DNA from 2 places in the Rathayibacter festucae DSM 15932 genome. Region 2 is predicted to be linked to the other one. Evidence: predicted binding sites of a transcription regulator. Region 2 holds the regulator's gene; the other holds the start of a gene.

Region 1 (9,295 bases), 550 kb from region 2:
AGCTCGTTGAGCCGGTTCACCCGGTCGTTGATGCGCCAGCGCTCGGAGGTCGAGAACGACTCCGCCCCGGTCAGCTCCTTCCAGAGACTGCGGTAGGCCGCGACGATGCCGTCGGACACCGTGATCGGGTCGAGGTCGTCGTCGACGCGGCCGCCCGCCTCGAGGTCCAGCAGCTCGCCGGCGATGTTGACCCGGGCGATCTCGAGGTCGTTCTCGCGCTGGCCGTTGGAGAGTCCGCCCGAGTAGAGCTGCCCGGTCTCCGCGTCCACGAGGTACGCCGCGAAGGCGCCCGCGTCGCGCCGGAACAGCGTGTTCGAGAGCGAGACGTCGCCCCAGAAGAAGCCGATGACGTGCAGGCGCACCAGCAGCAGCGCCAGCGCGTCGACGAGGCGGGTGGCCGTGTCGGGACGCAGCGTCTGCGAGAACAGCGCGCGGTAGGGGAGCGAGAACTTGAGGTGCCGGGTCACCAGCACGGCGGGCAGCTCGTCGCCCTCGTCGTCGGTGCGGTTCGTGATCACGGCGCCCGGCACGACGCACGGGACGTCGAGCCGCTGCAGGGTCTTGAGCATCTCGTACTCGCGCCGCGACATCTCCGCCGTCGTCTCCTTCACGGCGACGACGTGGCCGGAGAGGTGCGCGAAGCGGACCGTGTGCCGCGAGATGCCCTTGGGCAGCGCGGCGATGTACTCGTCGGGCCAGTCGTTCAGCCGCAGGTTCCACGGCAGGTCGAGGAGGGCGGGGTCGACCGTGGCCGAGGTGATGTTGAGGGAGCCGGACATGGCGCGCCGTTCGTGTCGGGAGTCGGACGGTGGAGGGGCCCGGACGAACGCTGCCGCCGCCTCGGAGGAGACGGCGGCAGCGTGTGCGCGGGGGCGGAGCCTAGGAGAGGCGCAGTCCCGACTCGCCGTCGAAGATGTGCACGCGGTGGTTCGCGGTCACGTAGACGCGGTCGCCCGCGGTCGGGTGCACGCGGCCGTCGACGCGCGCGACGATGTCGGTGCGGCGACCCTCGACCTCGGTGTGGCCGTAGAGGTAGCCGTCCGAGCCGAGCTCCTCGATCAGGTCGACCTCGATCGGCAGGCCGCCGGGCTGGGTCGAGACGGTGACGTCCTCGGGGCGCACGCCGAGCGTGACGACCTTCTGGGTGGTCTTCGCGAGCGCCTCGCGGGCGATCGGGAGGACCGTGTCGCCGAACTTGACGCCGCCGTCGGTGACGTCCGCGTGGAACAGGTTCATCGCGGGCGAGCCGATGAAGCCGGCGACGAAGACGTTGTTCGGGTTCTCGTAGAGGTCGCGGGGCGTGCCGACCTGCTGGAGCAGTCCGTCCTTGAGGACCGCGATGCGGTCGCCCATGGTGAGCGCCTCGGTCTGGTCGTGGGTGACGTAGACCGTGGTGATGCCCAGGCGGCGCTGGAGCGTGCCGATCTGCGTGCGGGTCTGGACGCGGAGCTTGGCGTCGAGGTTCGACAGCGGCTCGTCCATGAGGAACACCTGCGGCTTGCGGACGATGGCGCGGCCCATCGCGACGCGCTGACGCTGGCCACCCGAGAGGGCCTTCGGCTTGCGGTTCAGGTAGGGCTCGAGGTCGAGCATCTTCGCGGCCTCGAGGACCCGCGCGGCGCGCTCGTCCTTGTTGATGCCGGCGATCTTGAGCGCGAAGCCCATGTTCTCGGCGACCGACATGTGCGGGTAGAGCGCGTAGTTCTGGAAGACCATCGCGATGTCGCGGTCCTTCGGCGGAACGTCCGTGACGTTGCGGTCGCCGATCAGGATGCGGCCCTCGTTGACCTCTTCGAGGCCGGCGAGCATGCGCAGGGAGGTGGACTTGCCGCAGCCGGAGGGGCCGACGAGGACGAGGAACTCGCCGTCTCCGACCTCGAGGTTCAGCTTGTCGACCGAGGCACGCGTGGCCCCGGGGTAGACGCGGGACGCGTTGTCATAGGTTACGGACGCCATTGTTCTTGCTCCTTCACCGGCAGGTACGTGCCGGACGATCCGAGTGAATGGAAGTGACGGTCGTCGTCGCGTGGGCGACTCCGACCAACCGTCACAGTATGCCACGCGCCACCGGACGGGGGGAGCCGCGGTCCGACGGCGGGCGCCGGGACCCGGCGGTATCCGTCGTTTGGAGGTTTCCCAGGGCTCGCGCGTAGGATTCCGGCGAGTCGCAGCCCGGCGGCACTTCCCCTCTCATTCGGAGCGTTCTTGTCATGACCATCGGCGGAGCCAACGACCGTCTCTCGAAGAACCAGCGTCGAGAGGCCGCGCGCGAGAAGGCCCGTCGACTCCGCGAGCAGCAGAAGCGCCGCGACCGCGTCAGCCGCTTCGCCCTGCAGGGCGGACTCGCGATCGTGGTGATCGCCATCGTCGCGGTCGTCGTCTTCGCCGTCACCTCGAGCATCCGCCCGGCCGGCCCGGGCCCCGCCAACATGGCGAGCGACGGCGTCCTCGTCACCGAGGGCCTCGTCGCCTCGACCACCCCGGCGATCCCGGCCGACGGCACCCCGACCCCGAGCGTGCTCGACACCTCCACGGGCACCGTCGACATCCGGGTGTACCTCGACTACCTCTGCCCCTACTGCGGCCAGTTCGAGCAGACAAACGGCGACCAGATCAAGGAGTGGGTCACCAGCGGTGCCGCCATGGTCGAGATCCACCCGATCGCCATCCTGACCACCCGCTCGAACGGCACCAAGTACTCGGAGCGCGCGGCCAACGCCGCGGCCTGCGTCGCCGACCGGTCGCCCGACTCCTTCTTCGACTTCAACGCGGCGCTGTTCGCCGAGCAGCCGGCTGAGGGCACCGACGGCCTCTCCGACGACCAGCTCAAGCAGGCCGCCGCCGACGCGGGTGTCGAGGACACCGCCGCGGTGAACTCCTGCATCGACGACCAGTCCTTCGTCAGCTGGGTGCGCGCGGCCACGGAGCGCGCCACTTCCGGCCCGCTGCCGGGCACCGAGGTCGCGTCCGTCTCGGGCACCCCGACGGTCCTCGTCAACGGCGAGGCGTACACCGGCTCGCTGACCGACGCCGACGCCTTCAGCTCGTTCGTGCTCTCGGCCGCCGCCGACACCTACTCGTCGGCCACGCCGACCCCGACGCCCGCCGCGGGCTAGGCCGCGGACCCGCCGAGACGGGTCGGAGCACAGGAAGGGCCCCGGGAGACCGGGGCCCTTCGTCGTGCACCTCGGGAGGCCTGAGCCCGGTCGCCGCAGGGGGAGGCGCTCCGGGGAGGAGGACGGCCCGCGATCGCGCGACAGCCGGTTCCGCGCCTCCGCGTCGGCCGCTCGCTCTCGTGGATAGGCTCACCCGATCTCACCGGGGGGCCGCCATGACAACGCCGCCGATCGTCACGCCGACGACCGCCAGGACACCGATCTTCGAGGGTGTCCAGGCCCTGCGCTTCGTCGCGGCTCTCCTGGTCGTGATCACGCACGCCACGTTCTACGCGCACGAGCGCCTCGACGACTCGATCACCGTCTGGAACGGCGCCGCCGCGGGTGTCGACGTCTTCTTCGTCGTCTCCGGCTTCGTGATGGCGGTCACCGCGGGTCCCTTCGAGGTGAGGGGCGGCTGGCGGTTCTTCGCCGTCCGCCGCGTGATTCGGATCGTCCCGCTGTACTGGATCGCCACGACCCTGAAGATCGCGTCGATCCTCGTCCTGCCCGGGGCAGTGCTGCACGCCGCCCTCACCCCGTGGTCAGGAGTCGCGTCCTACCTCTTCCTGCCCGCCCGCAATCCCGACGGCGCGGTGGAGCCGCTCCTCGGCGTCGGCTGGACCCTCACCTACGAGACGGCCTTCTACGCGGTCTTCGCGCTCGGGCTGCTCCTGCGGCGGAACGTCCTCGTGTTCGCGTCGACGGTCGTGCTCGTCGTCGCGTCCGGCCATCTCCTCCGCCCGGCCGAGGACTGGCCGGCCTGGGCGGTCTACTTCGATCCGCTCGTCCTGTACTTCGCGATCGGCATGGCGATCGGGAGGATCCCCATGCTTTCGCGCGCGCGCCGCGGCCTGCTCCTCGCGCTGGGCGCCGCCGTCGTGTTCACCGTCGTCGCGGCTCTCGCACCGGAGGGGATCTCCTGGCAGCGCGACGCGCTCTTCCGGAAGGGGATCGTCACCGCCGCGTTCGTCGCGGTGGTCCTGGCCGAACCGCTCTTCCGGCGGCTCGCATCGCGTCGTGGCGCGAACCGCGTCCTCCGGCGACCGCTGCTCGCCCTGGGCGAGGCGTCCTACAGCCTGTACCTCTTCCATCCCCTGATCGGGCCGGTCGTGCCCGCCGTCCTGGCACTGATCGGCCTGCGAGCGGGAGTGCTCTCCGTGGCCGGCACGATCGCCGTCTCGCTGGTCGCCGGGCTCGTGATCCACCGCTGGGTCGAGAGGCCGCTCACGCGGAGGCTGCGAGGGCTGCCGTACGCCGGACTGCCGCCGGACGGCCTGACGCAGCAGGGTGTCGTGGAGGAGCGGCCGGCCGATCGGCCGCTCACGAGACCGCCTCGGAGCCGACGACGGGACTTGAACCCGTAACCGCCCGATTACAAGTCGGGTGCGCTACCAATTGCGCCACGTCGGCAGGTGCGTGTCCGCACCGGGCCACCCTATCGCGGGGCCGGAAGCCGCCTCGGCTCCGGCCCGCGCGGGCGGATCACGGCTCGAGGATGCTCAGGTGCCGCTCGGCCGGCGTCGGCCGCTTCGGCCCGCCGATCTTGCCGTCGGGCCGGCCGACGTAGAGCCAGCCGAGGAGCTCCTCGCCCTTCTCCAGGCGGTGCGCCTTCCGCACGGCCTTGGCGCGGGTGTACGAGCCGGTGCGCCAGAAGACGCCCCACCCGGCCTCGTCGAGCAGCAGGCTGAGCAGGTGCGCGACGCCCGAGGCGACGGCCTCCTGCTCCCAGGCGGGCACCTTCGACTTCTTCACGCTCACGACGACCGCGAGGAGGAGGGAGGCGCGGTGCGTCTTCTCGATGTGCTTGCGCGCGTCCTTCTTGTCGCCGGACGCGGCGGCGAAGCTGCGCCCGATGCGGTCGCGCGCCGCCCCGCGGATCTCGATGACCCGCCACGGCCGGAGCGAGCTGTGGTCCGCGAGCCGCGAGGCGGCCGAGACGTACGCCGCGATCTCCTCGTGCCCCGGCGCCTCCGCGGTCACCTTCGAGCGGGAGCGCCGGGCCAGGACGGCCTCGAGCACGGGAGTCGCGGCCACGGTCACTCGCCCTCGGTCGTGAAGTTCATCGCGATCGAGTTCATGCAGTAGCGGTCTCCCGTGGGCGTGCCGAAGCCGTCCGGGAAGACGTGACCCAGGTGCGAGCCGCAGTTGGCGCAGCGGACCTCGGTGCGGACCATGCCCAGGGTGCTGTCCTCGATGAGCTGCACCGCGTCGGGGCGGATGGACTCGTAGAAGCTCGGCCAGCCGCAGCCGGAGTCGAACTTGGTGCCGCTCTTGAACAGCTCGGCGTGGCACGCCGCGCAGGTGTAGAGCCCCTCGCGGTGCTCGTCGAGCAGCTCGCCGGTCCACGGGCGCTCGGTGGCGGCCTGGCGCAGCACCGAGTACTGCTCGCGGTCGAGCTCCTCGCGCCACTCGGCGTCGGTCTTGTTCACGGAATACGACGACATGGGTCTCCCTAGGAATCCTGGTCAGTGTACGGGGGAGGGCGCTCCCCTCTCCTCTCGTAAACTCTCCGCCGTGCAGCTGAATTCCGTGATCTCGAAGGCGTGGAGCGAACTCACGACCGAGGAGGTCTACGCGTTCGCGCGGCTGCGGACCGATGTGTTCCTGCGCGAGCAGCGGGTCGACGACGAGGAGCTCGACGGCCGCGATCTGGAGCCGACGACGCGGCACTGGTGGATCGCCGACGAGCGCGGCACGGCCGCCTACCTCCGCACCCTCCGGGACGAGCGGCCCGAGCACCGCGACGCCCACCGGGTGATCGGGCGGGTGGTGACCCGGGCCGACCGACGCGGGGAGGGCCTCGCCCACCGGCTGGTGAGCGCGGTCCTGGAGCGCCACGGGGACGAGCCGCTCCTGCTCCACGCGCAGTCGTACATCGCGGGCCTCTACGCGCGGTCGGGCTTCGAGCCGTTCGGCGACGAGTTCGACGAGGCGGGCATCCCGCACATCGGCATGTACCGGAGCGCCTCAGCCGCCGCCGAGCCGTCCCTCCCTACTGTGGAGGGATGAGCAGGGCCACGGACGTCGAGCGCAGCACGGGCTCCGTCCTGTCCGAGCGGGACCGCCGCGTCCTCGAGTTCGAGGGCGAGTGGACGGCCCGCGCCGGGGACAAGGACGACGCGATCCGCGAGAGGTTCGGCCTCTCGGTCGCCCGCTACTATCAGGTGCTCAGCGCGGTTCTGGCCTCACCGGCCGCCCTCGCGCACGACCCGATGCTCGTCAAGCGGCTGCAGCGCATCCGCGACGGGCGCGCCGGCGCCCGCGCCGCGCGCCGCCTCGGGCGCCCCGAGTAGGCGAGCTGCTCGGGCCCACGAACGGAAGGCCGGCCGTACCGACGATGACCACCACCGCTCCGAAGGACCGCTTCGACGAGATCCCGGCCACCGAGGGCCGCGTCGGCGCCCACCGCCGCCCGCCCGCCCCGCACGCCCGCGCGGTCGCGCTGGCCTGGGCGGCCCTGGCCACCGGAGTGATCGTGCTGCTCGGCTTCATCGGACTGCTGGTGATCGACAACCGGGTGCAGTTCAACGACGTCTTCACGCCGCCCACCGGCATCGCCGAGACGGAGGCGACCCCTGCGGTCACCCCCACGGTCGACCCGGCCCTCGCGCTCGCGGTCCTGAACGGGACGGCGACGGCGGGCCTCGCCGCGAACGCCGGGGACGCGCTGGCCGCGGCGGGCTGGAGCGTGCCCACGGTCGCGAACGCGAACACCGAGGAGGAGACGGCCACGACGATCTACTACACCGACCCCGCGCTCGAGGGCGCGGCGCTCGGTGTCGCTCAGTCGCTCGGCGTCGGCACGCCGGCTCTGACGCAGGACTTCGTCGAGACCGGATCCGTCGTCGTCGTGCTCGGCTCGGACTATCCGCCGCAGTAGCGCGGCGGCGCGGACGCCCCCGGAGCACCCCCTCGGGGCGTGTCCCGGGGGCGTTCTGTTTCCGGCACGTTTAATTCATGTTGAATCCCGGACAACTCTTTCCCACGGGCGCTTTCCGCCCCATTCCGGGCCGAAACGCTGGCTTATGCTCCCTAATCAGGCACCTGCGCATCGCTCGTGTCGCAGGCAGCACAGCACTTTGGGAGTGAGAGATGGCGAACGGAACCGTCAAGTGGTTCAACTCTGAGAAGGGCTACGGCTTCATCACGGTCGACGGCGGCGGGCAGGACGTGTTCGTCCACTACTCCGCCATCGACATGTCGGGATACAAGGTCCTCGAAGAGGGCCAGCACGTCGCGTTCGAGGTCGGCACCGGGTCCAAGGGCCCGCAGGCCGAATCGGTGCGCGTGGTCTGAAGCCCCCGCCCTGCCTGGAGCCGTCGTCCGCCTCGTGCGGGCGGCGGCTCCTCGCGTTGCGCCAGGCGCCGGCGTCACTTGCACTCCTCCCGGGTGAGTGCCAGAATCGCTGTTGGCACTCGCTCCAGTCGAGTGCCAACGACGGAATTCCCCTGACGTCCGGGAGGGACGAAGAACACACATGGCCAAGATCATTGCTTTTGACGAAGAAGCCCGCCGCGGCCTCGAGCGTGGACTCAACACCCTGGCCGATGCGGTCAAGGTGACCCTCGGCCCGCGCGGCCGCAACGTCGTGCTCGAGAAGAAGTGGGGAGCCCCCACCATCACGAACGACGGCGTCTCGATCGCCAAGGAGATCGAGCTCGACGAGCCGTACGAGAAGATCGGCGCCGAGCTCGTCAAGGAGGTCGCCAAGAAGACCGACGACGTCGCCGGCGACGGCACCACCACCGCGACCGTCCTCGCCCAGGCGCTCGTCCGCGAGGGCCTGCGCAACGTCGCGGCCGGCGCCGACCCGATCAGCCTGAAGAAGGGCATCGAGAAGGCCGTCAAGGCCGTCACCGCCGAGCTCGTCGCCGGCGCCAAGGCGATCGAGACCAAGGAAGAGATCGCGGCCACGGCCTCCATCTCCGCCGCGGACCCCGAGATCGGCGCGATCATCGCCGAGGCGATCGACAAGGTCGGCAAGGAGGGCGTCGTCACCGTCGAGGAGTCGAACACCTTCGGCACCGAGCTCGAGCTGACCGAGGGCATGCGCTTCGACAAGGGCTACCTGTCGCAGTACTTCGTCACGGACCCCGACCGCCAGGAGGCCGTGTTCGAGGACCCGTACATCCTGATCGTCAACTCCAAGGTCTCGAACATCAAGGACCTCCTCCCCGTCGTCGACAAGGTGATCCAGGCGGGCAAGCAGCTGCTGATCATCGCCGAGGACGTCGACGGCGAGGCGCTGGCGACCCTGGTCGTCAACAAGATCCGCGGCATCTTCAAGTCGGTCGCCGTCAAGGCCCCGGGCTTCGGCGACCGTCGCAAGGCGCAGCTCCAGGACATCGCGATCCTCACCGGTGGCCAGGTCATCTCCGAGGAGGTCGGCCTCAAGCTCGAGAACGTCACCCTCGACCTGCTCGGCTCGGCCCGCAAGGTCGTCATCACCAAGGACGAGACCACGATCGTCGAGGGTGCCGGCGACGCCGAGGCCATCGCCGGTCGCGTCGCGCAGATCCGCGGCGAGATCGAGAACACCGACAGCGACTACGACCGCGAGAAGCTCCAGGAGCGTCTCGCGAAGCTCGCCGGTGGCGTCGCGGTCATCAAGGCCGGAGCTGCGACCGAGGTCGAGCTCAAGGAGCGCAAGCACCGCATCGAGGACGCCGTCCGCAACGCGAAGGCCGCCGTCGAGGAGGGCATCGTCGCCGGTGGTGGCGTCGCCCTCATCCAGGCCGGCAAGCTCGCCTTCGAGAAGCTCGAGCTGGTCGGAGACGAGGCGACCGGCGCGAACATCGTCAAGGTCGCAATCGACGCGCCGCTCAAGCAGATCGCGCTGAACGCCGGTCTCGAGCCGGGCGTCGTCGCCGCCAAGGTCCGCGAGCTGCCCACCGGACACGGCCTCAACGCCGCGACCGGCGAGTACGTCGACCTGATCGCCGCCGGCATCATCGACCCGGTCAAGGTCACGCGCTCCGCTCTGCAGAACGCGGCCTCGATCGCCGGTCTGTTCCTCACCACGGAGGCCGTCGTCGCCGACAAGCCCGAGCGGAACCCCGTCGCCGCAGGCGGAGACCCCACGGGTGGCATGGACTTCTAGTCCGACCCGCACCACGCAGAAGGCGGTTCCCCTCCGG
Region 2 (9,295 bases):
CTCTGGATCATCAGCGACGAGGTCTACGAGTGCTTCACCTACGGCCGCCCGCACGTGAGCCTCGCCGCGCTCGCGCAAGAGGCCGGCCACGACGACGACCGCGTCTTCAGCGTCTTCTCGCTCTCGAAGACCTACGCGATGACCGGCGTCCGCGTCGGCTACCTGGTCACCCCGCCCGGCCTGACCTCCACGATGGTCACCGTCCAGGAGGCGTCGATCAGCTGCGTCGCGACGCCCGACCAGCGCGCGGCCCTCGCGGCGCTGACCGGGCCGCAGGACGCGGTCGCCGACGCCTCCGCGCACTACCTCGCCAACCTGCGGCTCGCGACGGCGCTGCTCGACGAGCGCGGCATCCGCTTCCGCGAGCCGGAGGGCGCCTTCTACCTCTGGATCGACGTCTCGCACGCGAGCGACGGCGACGTCGCCTCCTGGGCCGAGGCGTTCCTGCTCGAGACCCTCGTCGCCGTCGCGCCGGGCAGTGCCTTCGGGCGCACCGGTGAGGGCTGGATCCGCGTCTGCCTCGCGGCCGACCCCGCCGACCTCGAGCACGGGCTGCGCGCCCTGCCGGCCCCGACCGCGGCGGCGAGCGCATGAGCGCCGACGACGTCCTGGTCCGCCGGGTGCGCCCGGAGGAGTACGCCGAGGTCTCCCGCCTGCGCCTCGCCGCCTATGCCCACGACTACGAGCTGGGGGAGGAGTACGCGGCGGACGTCGCCGATGTCGCCCGGCACGACCGCGAGGGCGAGGTCTGGGTCGCGGAGGAGGCCGGCGCGATCCTCGCGACCGTCACCACCGCGGCTCCCGGCGCCAACCTCTACTCCCTCGGTCGCCCGGGTGAGCTCGACTGGCGGCTGCTGGCGGTCGCTCCGGAGGCGCGCGGCCGCGGGCTGGGCCGCCTGCTCACCGAGTTCGTGGTGATGCTCGCCGTCGAGCGGGGACTCCAGCGCGTGGTCATGAACAGCGGCACCGACATGCTCGCCGCGCACGCCCTCTACGAGAGCATGGGCTTCGTCCGGCTCCCCGAGCGCGAGAACCCGCCCAGGATCGAGCCCACGCGCACCTACGGACTCGACCTCTAGCGAGGACTGCCGCAGAACATCAGCGGAGAACCGCGCTCATCGCCCATCGGCGACGAGTCCCCTCCACAGCTGACGTTCTGCACCGCATCCGGCCGGTCCCGGCCCCTCGCCCGCCGCCGCACCCCGGCCGTGGGACACTGGACGCACGATGTCTCCACGTGCACACCTCGGGCTCGAGCCCGCCGCGACCGATCCGGCGTCCATCCGCAACTTCTGCATCATCGCCCACATCGATCACGGCAAGTCCACGCTCGCCGATCGCATGCTCGGCATCACGGGCGTGGTCGAGGACCGCGCGATGCGCGCGCAGTACCTCGATCGGATGGACATCGAGCGCGAGCGCGGCATCACGATCAAGTCGCAGGCCGTGCGCATGCCCTGGGAGCGCGACGGACAGACCTTCGCGCTCAACATGATCGACACCCCCGGTCACGTCGACTTCTCCTACGAGGTCAGCCGCTCGCTCGCCGCTTGCGAGGGCGCGATCCTGCTGGTCGACGCCGCGCAGGGCATCGAGGCGCAGACCCTCGCGAACCTCTACCTCGCGCTCGAGAACGACCTGGCGATCATCCCGGTCCTCAACAAGATCGACCTCCCCGCCGCCGACCCGGAGAAGTACGCGGCCGAGCTCGCGAGCCTCATCGGCGGCGACCCGGCCGACGTCCTCCGCGTCTCCGGCAAGACCGGCGTCGGCGTCGAGGCTCTGCTCGACCGCGTCACCGAGCTGGTGCCCGCGCCGGTCGGCGACAAGAACGCTCCCGCTCGCGCGATGATCTTCGACTCCGTCTACGACTCCTACCGCGGCGTCGTCACCTACGTCCGGATGATCGACGGTCAGCTCTCGCCGCGCGAGAAGATCCAGATGATGTCGACGCGTGCCACTCACGAGATCCTCGAGATCGGCGTCTCCAGCCCCGAGCCGGTCTCCACCAAGGGCCTCGGCGTCGGCGAGGTCGGCTACCTGATCACCGGCGTGAAGGACGTCCGCCAGTCGAAGGTCGGCGACACCGTCACCACCGCGTCCAAGCCCGCCACCGAGGCGCTGCCCGGCTACACCGAGCCGCTGCCGATGGTGTTCTCCGGTCTCTACCCGATCGACGGCAGCGACTACCCCGACCTCCGCGAGGCACTGGACAAGCTCAAGCTCTCCGACGCGGCGCTCGTCTACGAGCCCGAGACCTCGGTCGCGCTCGGCTTCGGCTTCCGCTGCGGCTTCCTCGGTCTGCTGCACCTCGAGATCGTCACCGAGCGGCTCGACCGCGAGTTCGGCCTCGACCTGATCACCACGGCGCCGTCCGTCATCTACGAGGTGACCACCGACGACAAGAGCACCGTCACGGTCACCAACCCGAGCGAGTTCCCGGTCGGCAAGATCGCCAGCGTCACCGAGCCGATCGTCCGGGCCGCGATCCTCGCGCCGAAGGACTACGTCGGCACGATCATGGAGCTCTGCCAGAGCCGTCGCGGCACGCTGATCGGGATGGAGTACCTCGGCGAGGACCGCGTCGAGATCCGCTACCACATGCCCCTCGGCGAGATCGTCTTCGACTTCTTCGACAACCTCAAGTCGAAGACGGCCGGCTACGCCTCGCTCGACTACGAGCCCGCCGGCGATCAGGAGGCCGACCTGGTGAAGGTCGACATCCTGCTGCAGGGCGAGCAGGTCGACGCGTTCAGCGCGATCGTCCACCGCGACAAGGCCTACGCCTACGGCGTGCTGATGACGGGACGGCTGCGCAAGCTGATCCCGCGCCAGCAGTTCGAGGTGCCCATCCAGGCCGCGATCGGCGCTCGCATCATCGCGCGCGAGTCGATCAGCGCGATGCGGAAGGACGTCCTCGCCAAGTGCTATGGCGGTGACATCACCCGCAAGCGCAAACTGCTCGAGAAGCAGAAGGAGGGCAAGAAGCGCATGAAGATGGTCGGCCGCGTCGAGGTCCCGCAGGAGGCGTTCATCGCCGCCCTGAGTGGTGACGTCGAGACGAAGGACAAGAAGTGAGCGTCCGGCGCTCGAGCTTCGAGGGGCAGCCGCAGGTCACCTACGCGGCGGTCGGCGGCACGCTCGCGCCGGATCTGCTCGAGTACCCGCCGGACGGCTTCACCGCCGAGCGCTTCGAGGCGCGCCTGGGCTCGGGCGCCGAGCGCTTCGCGATCACGACCGCGTCGCTGATGACGTGGGGCGTGCAGCGCGGCAGCGGCATCGCCGTCACCGACATCACCGCCGGCAGCGGCGTGCAGTACACCGGCGTGAACTTCGACTCCGCCGGCACCCCGATCGACCTCGCCAGCCGCCCGACCGAGGAGCAGTTCTCGGCGGACGGCACGCCCTACATCACCGCCGGCGTGACGGCCGTGCTCAAGATCACGCTGCTCGGCCGGACGGTGAACGCCCCCGTGCGGGTCGTCTACGTCGTGGACGAGCCCGACCAGGTCGGCTTCGCCTACGGCACCCTCGAGGGCCACCCGGAGAGCGGCGAGGAGTCGTTCGTGGTCGAGAAGCGCGCCGACGACTCGGTCTGGCTCGTCATCCGCGTCTTCTCGCGGCCCTCCACCGCCCTCTACCGCCTCGGCACCCCCGTCCTGCGGGTCGTGCAGAAGCGGCAGGTCAAGAAGTACCTGCGCGCGCTGCTGCCGGCGCGCGTCAGCTGACGTGGGCAGCGCCCTCCCGCTCGCCGACCCGGCGCCGCTCGACGGACTCCTGCCGGCCTCCGTCGCCGACGGCGTGGAGACCCGCGACCTCGGGCTGTACGTGCACGTCCCGTTCTGCCGGGTGCGCTGCGGCTACTGCGACTTCAACACCTACACCGCGACCGAGCTGCGCGGCGCGAAGCAGCAGGACTACGCCGACGAGGCGATCGTCGAGATGGCGCTCGGCGAGGGTGTGCTCGCGAGTGCCGGGCTGCCGAGGCGTCCCGCGGCGACCGTGTTCTTCGGCGGCGGGACTCCGACGCTGCTGCCCGCCCGCGATCTGGTGCGCATGCTCGACGGGCTCCGGCGGCACTTCGGCGTCGCCGACGGCGCCGAGATCACGACGGAGGCGAACCCGGACTCGGTCGACGCCGCCTACCTCCGCGAGCTGGCCGACGCCGGGTTCACCCGGGTCAGCTTCGGGATGCAGTCGGCCGTGCCGCACGTGCTCGCGACGCTCGAGCGCACCCACGATCCCGAGCGCGTGCCGCTCGTCGTCGAGTGGGCGCGCGAGGCGGGGCTTCAGGTCAGCCTCGACCTGATCTACGGCACGCCGGGGGAGTCGCTGGTCGACTGGGAGCGCTCGCTCGACTCGGCGCTGGCCAACCGGCCCGACCACCTCTCGGCGTACGCGCTGATCGTGGAGGACGGGACGAAGCTCGCGCGGCAGATCCGCCGCGGCGAGGTGGCGACTCCGGACGACGACCTGACCGCCGACATGTACGAGCTGGCGGATGCTCGGCTCGCCGCGGCCGGCTACTCCTGGTACGAGGTGAGCAACTGGGCGCGCGACGACGCGCATCGGTCGCGGCACAACCTGTCCTACTGGCTGGGGCACGACTGGTGGGGCGTCGGGCCCGGTGCCCACAGCCACGTCGGCGGGGTGCGCTGGTGGAACGTGAAGCACCCGGCGGCCTACGCCGAGCGGCTGCACTCGGGCTCGTCGCCGGCCGCCGGACGGGAGACCCTCGACGCCGCGACCCGCCGGGTGGAGGACGTGCTGCTGCGCTCGCGCCTGGCGGACGGGCTGCCGATCGACGCGATCGACCCGGAACGGCGCCGCGAGGTCGCGGGGCTGATCGCCGACGGCCTCGTCGACGGCCGGGCCGCCCTCCGCGGGCGCCTCGTGCTGACCCTGCACGGCCGGCTGCTGGCCGACGCGGTCGTCCGCCGCCTGACGGACGGCTGAGCCGGACCGCTCCCTGCTGATCGAGCGGCCCGCGGAGCGGGCGGATCGAGATCCTCCGTCTGATGGACGGGGGTCTCGATACGCCGCCTGCGGCGGCTACTCGACCAGCATGTGGCCCCGCCTGCGGCGGCTGCTTTCGGTCATGTTGATCGAGTAGCCCGCGGAGCGGGCGTATCGAGATCCACCGTCCGATGTGCGTGGGTCTCGATACGCCGCCTGCGGCGGCTACTCGACCAGCATGGAAGGCGGCGTCTCTACTTGAAGAAGGGGATGCTCAGCGGGTACGTGTAGTACTCGCCGGCGCTGGCGCGCACCGAGGCGATGATCGCGAAGACGATCACGAGGATCGGCACGACGAGGAAGACGATGAAGCCGACGAGCACGAAGCTCAGGATCGTCCCGGCGACGTAGGCGATCAGCGTGGTCAGGTGGAAGTTCAGCGCCGTCTTCGCGTGCGCCTCGAGGAAGGGCCCGCGGCCCTTGAAGACGAGGTAGACGATCAGCGACGGGATGAAGCTGAAGAAGATGCCCGTGATGTGGGTGACGATCGCCCAGGTCTTCTCGTCGGCCGGGTTCAGCGGCGGGGCGGGCGTCGAGTAGGCGGGCGGCGGCGGGGGCGGGGTGGCCGACATGGTGATCTCCGTCTCAGGAATCGGCGCGTCGGGCGACCCCGGGCGCTCGGCGTCCATCGTGGCAGAGAGCGAGTCGCGACGGGGGCGGATCCTGGGCGAGCCCCGCCCTCCTTCCTCCTGCGCGGTTATGATTGGCACTCAATCTCGCGGAGTGCCAAGCTCCGCGCGGCGCCACGGCGCCGAGGTGGTCGTGCCGCGAGGCACCCGGAGTCCGGCGGGAGGTCGGTCGTATGGTGACGGAGCGCGGTCTCCAGGTCCTGCGCGTGATCGTGCAGGACTACGTCGCGAACCGCGAGCCGGTGGGCTCCAAGTCGATCGTCGAGCGCCACGCGTTCGGCGTCTCCGCGGCGACCATCCGCAACGAGATGGCGCAGCTCGAGGAGGAGGAGCTGATCGCGGCCCCGCACACCTCCTCCGGCCGCGTCCCCACCGACAAGGGCTACCGCCTCTTCGTCGACCAGCTGACCGACCTGCGCCCGCTGACCGCGGCGCAGCGGCAGGCGATCGAGACCTTCCTCGGCCAGAGCCCCGACCTCGACGAGGTGCTCGTGCGGACGGTGCGGCTGCTCTCGCAGCTCACCAACAGCGTCGCGCTCGTGCAGTACCCCTCCTTCGGCGCGGCGCGCATCCGTCACGTCGAGCTGGTCGCCCTCGCCCCGCGGCGGCTGCTCTCCGTGCTGATCACCGACACCGGCCGCGTCGACCAGCGCGTGCTCGAGACGCCCGAGGACGTCGACGAGCTGCTGCTCGGCGAGATCCGGGCGAAGCTCAACACGGCCGTTCTCGGGCTCGGTCTCGCCGCTGCGGCGGAGACGCTGCAGAGCGCGACCGAGCAGTTCAGCCCCGAGCGCCGCGACGTCGTCGACCCGGTCGTGCAGACGCTGCTCGAGCAGGTCGGCGCGAACCGGCAGGACCGCCTGGTGATGGCGGGCGCCGCGAACCTGGTGCGCACCGAGGAGGACTTCTCCGGCAGCATCTACCCCGTTCTCGAGGCGATCGAGGAGCAGGTCGAGCTGCTGCGCCTCTTCGCCGAGATGACGCCGGACCCGCGCGGCATCTCGGTCCGCATCGGCCGCGAGAACGCGCCGTTCGGCCTCCAGGAGACCTCCGTGCTGACCAGCGGCTACAACACGGCCGGCGGCCAGGTCTCGCGCCTGGGGGTCCTCGGACCGATCAGGATGGACTACTCCGGCAACATCGCGGCGGTCCGCGCCGTCGCCCGCTACCTCTCCCGCCTCCTCGGCGAGGAATGACCCGCTCCCAGACCCTCGCCGGACACCCCCGGCTCCCGACAGGTCCGCCGTGCCCGGCGCACCGACCCACGAACGAAGGACGAAGCCCCCTGTGGCCGATCACTACGAAGTCCTCGGCGTCGACCGAGACGCCTCCGCCGACGAGATCAAGAAGGCGTACCGCCGGCTCGCGCGCGAGCTGCACCCCGACGTCAACCCGAGCGCGGACGCGTCCGAGCGCTTCAAGCTCGTCACGCACGCCTACGACGTCCTGAGCGACGCCCAGCAGCGCCAGCAGTACGACCGCGGCCCGCAGGACGGCTTCCCCGGCGGCGGCGGGCAGGGCTTCGGCGGCTTCGGCGACATCTTCGAGACGTTCTTCGGCCAGGGCGCGCAGGGCTCCTCGCGCGGCCCGCGGTCGCGCCGGGAGCGCGGCCAGGACGCGCTGCTCCGCGTCGAGGTCTCGCTCGACGAGGTCATCTTCGGCACCCACCGCGACCTCGAGGTCGACACGGCCGTGCTCTGCGAGACCTGCCAGGGCTCGTGCTGCCAGCCGGGCACCTCGCCGGTCACCTGCGACATCTGCCACGGCTCGGGCCAGATCCAGCGCACCGTCCGCTCGCTGCTCGGCAACGTGATGACGGCCAGCCCCTGCGGCACCTGCCGCGGCTACGGCACCGTCATCGCCACCCCGTGCTCCACCTGCCAGGGCCAGGGCCGCGTCCGCGCGCGCCGGACCATCCCCGTCGACGTCCCCGCGGGTGTCGACACGGGCCTCCGCCTGCAGATGCCCGGCAGCGGCGAGGTCGGCCCGGCGGGCGGACCGAGCGGCGACCTCTACCTCGAGATCAAGGTCAAGCACCACGACATCTTCAGCCGCAACGGCGACGACCTGCTCTGTACCCTCGAGGTGCAGATGACGGACGCGATCCTCGGCTCGACGACGACCCTCGCGGCGCTCGACGGCGACATCGAGATCGAGGTGAAGCCGGGCACGCAGAGCACCGAGATCGTCACGATCAAGGGCCGCGGCGTCACCAAGCTGCGCGGCAACGGCCGCGGCGACCTCCGCGTCGGCATCCAGGTCGTCACTCCCACCAAGCTGGGGCACCGCGAGCGCGAGCTGGTGCAGGAGTTCGCCAAGCACTACAAGCCACAGAAGCCGGCCCTCACGCACTTCCAGCAGGGGCTCTTCTCCAAGCTCCGCGACCGCTTCCTGGGCTGACCGGATCCGGCGTGGCGCACCACTACATCGACGAGTCGCTCGACTCCGGGGACTTCGTCGCCGGCGGCCGGCTGGAGCTCTCCGGCGCGGAGGCGCGCCACCTCGCGACCGTGAGCCGGATCCGCGCGGGCGAGAGCGTCCGCGTCGGCGACGGCCGAGGCCGGGTCGCCGTGGCCGTCGTCGAGAGCGCGGAGGCGTCGCGGGTCGTCCTCGCGGTCGAGTCGGTCGAGGAGGTGCCCGCGCCGAGCCCGCGCCTCGTGCTCGTGCAGGCGCTCGCGAAGGGCGACCGCGACGAGCTGGCGATCCAGGCCGCGACCGAGCTCGGCGTGGACGAGGTCGTGCCGTGGCAGGCCGCCCGCTCCGTCTCGCGCTGGTCGGGCGTCAAGGAGGAGAAGGGCCGCGAGCGCTGGCGCAGCATCGTCCGCGAGGCGAGCAAGCAGTCGCTCCGCGCCCGGGTGCCGGAGGTGTCGGCGGTCGTCGGCCTGCGTGCTCTGGTGGAGCGGGCCGCGACGGCGCGCGTGCTCGTGCTCGAGCCCTCGGCCGAGGAGCGGCTCACCGCGATCGAGCCGGACGGGCGCGACCTCGTGCTCGTCGTCGGACCCGAGGGCGGCATCGCGGAGGAGGAGCTGCGCGCGCTCGCCGACGCGGGTGCCGAGGCCGTCGCGCTCGGCGACTCCGTCCTGCGCACCTCCACCGCCGGCCCGGCCGCGATCGCCGTGCTCTCGGCCCGTCTCGGCCGCTGGTGATCCCCGCCGATCCGCGCGCCCTGGGCGAACGCGCCCCCGTCGTCGCCGTCGCCCCGTTTAAGATGGATGCATGACCGAGCCCACTGTCTTCACGCGCATCGTCCGCGGCGAGATCCCCGCCGACGTGGTGTTCGAGAACGAGCGGATCCTCGCGATCCAGGACATCGCGCCGAAGGCGCCCGTCCACCTGCTGATCTTCCCGAAGACCCCCGAGTACGCGAACGTCGCCGAGCTCGCCGCGGGCGATCCGGAGCTCCTCGCCGAGATGGCCGTCGTCGCGCAGACCCTGGCCGACGCGCACAGCAACGGCCAGTTCCGCCTCGTCTTCAACTCCGGCGAAGAGGCCGGTCAGACCGTGTTCCACGTCCACGCCCACGTCCTGGGCGGCCACCTGACGGAAGGCTCCCTTGCCACCGGTTGATCACGCGGGCGATCGCTCCGCGGACCAGAACCCCACTCGAACCGGCTCGACGGAGCCGACGGTCCCGCAGAGCGACGCGGACC

What was found. Region 2 encodes HrcA, which represses chaperone genes, less so after heat shock. Its sites were predicted from a motif close to TTNGCACTCGNNNNNNNCGAGTGCNAA; they were not measured.
Positions count from the first base shown of each region.
Region 1: the regulator HrcA is predicted to act here: its motif matches at 7,567-7,593, upstream of groL (chaperonin GroEL).

Region 1 covers NZ_CP028137.1:306,379-315,673, forward strand. Annotated here, with positions in the region: gene C1I64_RS01520 (DUF4032 domain-containing protein) at 1-779, opposite strand, end outside; gene C1I64_RS01525 (ABC transporter ATP-binding protein) at 880-1,956, opposite strand; gene C1I64_RS01530 (DsbA family protein) at 2,211-3,116, shown strand; gene C1I64_RS01535 (acyltransferase family protein) at 3,332-4,522, shown strand; tRNA gene C1I64_RS01540 (tRNA-Thr) at 4,496-4,568, opposite strand; gene C1I64_RS01545 (nitroreductase family protein) at 4,641-5,198, opposite strand; gene msrB (peptide-methionine (R)-S-oxide reductase MsrB) at 5,195-5,602, opposite strand; gene C1I64_RS01555 (GNAT family N-acetyltransferase) at 5,673-6,167, shown strand; gene C1I64_RS01560 (DUF3263 domain-containing protein) at 6,164-6,451, shown strand; gene C1I64_RS01565 (LytR C-terminal domain-containing protein) at 6,496-7,038, shown strand; gene C1I64_RS01570 (cold-shock protein) at 7,251-7,454, shown strand; gene groL (chaperonin GroEL) at 7,636-9,258, shown strand.
Region 2 covers NZ_CP028137.1:853,690-862,984, forward strand. Annotated here, with positions in the region: gene C1I64_RS03975 (pyridoxal phosphate-dependent aminotransferase) at 1-594, shown strand, start outside; gene C1I64_RS03980 (GNAT family N-acetyltransferase) at 591-1,079, shown strand; gene lepA (translation elongation factor 4) at 1,228-3,078, shown strand; gene C1I64_RS03990 (DUF1990 family protein) at 3,075-3,728, shown strand; gene hemW (radical SAM family heme chaperone HemW) at 3,730-4,956, shown strand; gene C1I64_RS04000 (DUF4870 domain-containing protein) at 5,211-5,588, opposite strand; gene hrcA (heat-inducible transcriptional repressor HrcA) at 5,819-6,841, shown strand; gene dnaJ (molecular chaperone DnaJ) at 6,933-8,045, shown strand; gene C1I64_RS04015 (16S rRNA (uracil(1498)-N(3))-methyltransferase) at 8,057-8,791, shown strand; gene C1I64_RS04020 (histidine triad nucleotide-binding protein) at 8,862-9,212, shown strand.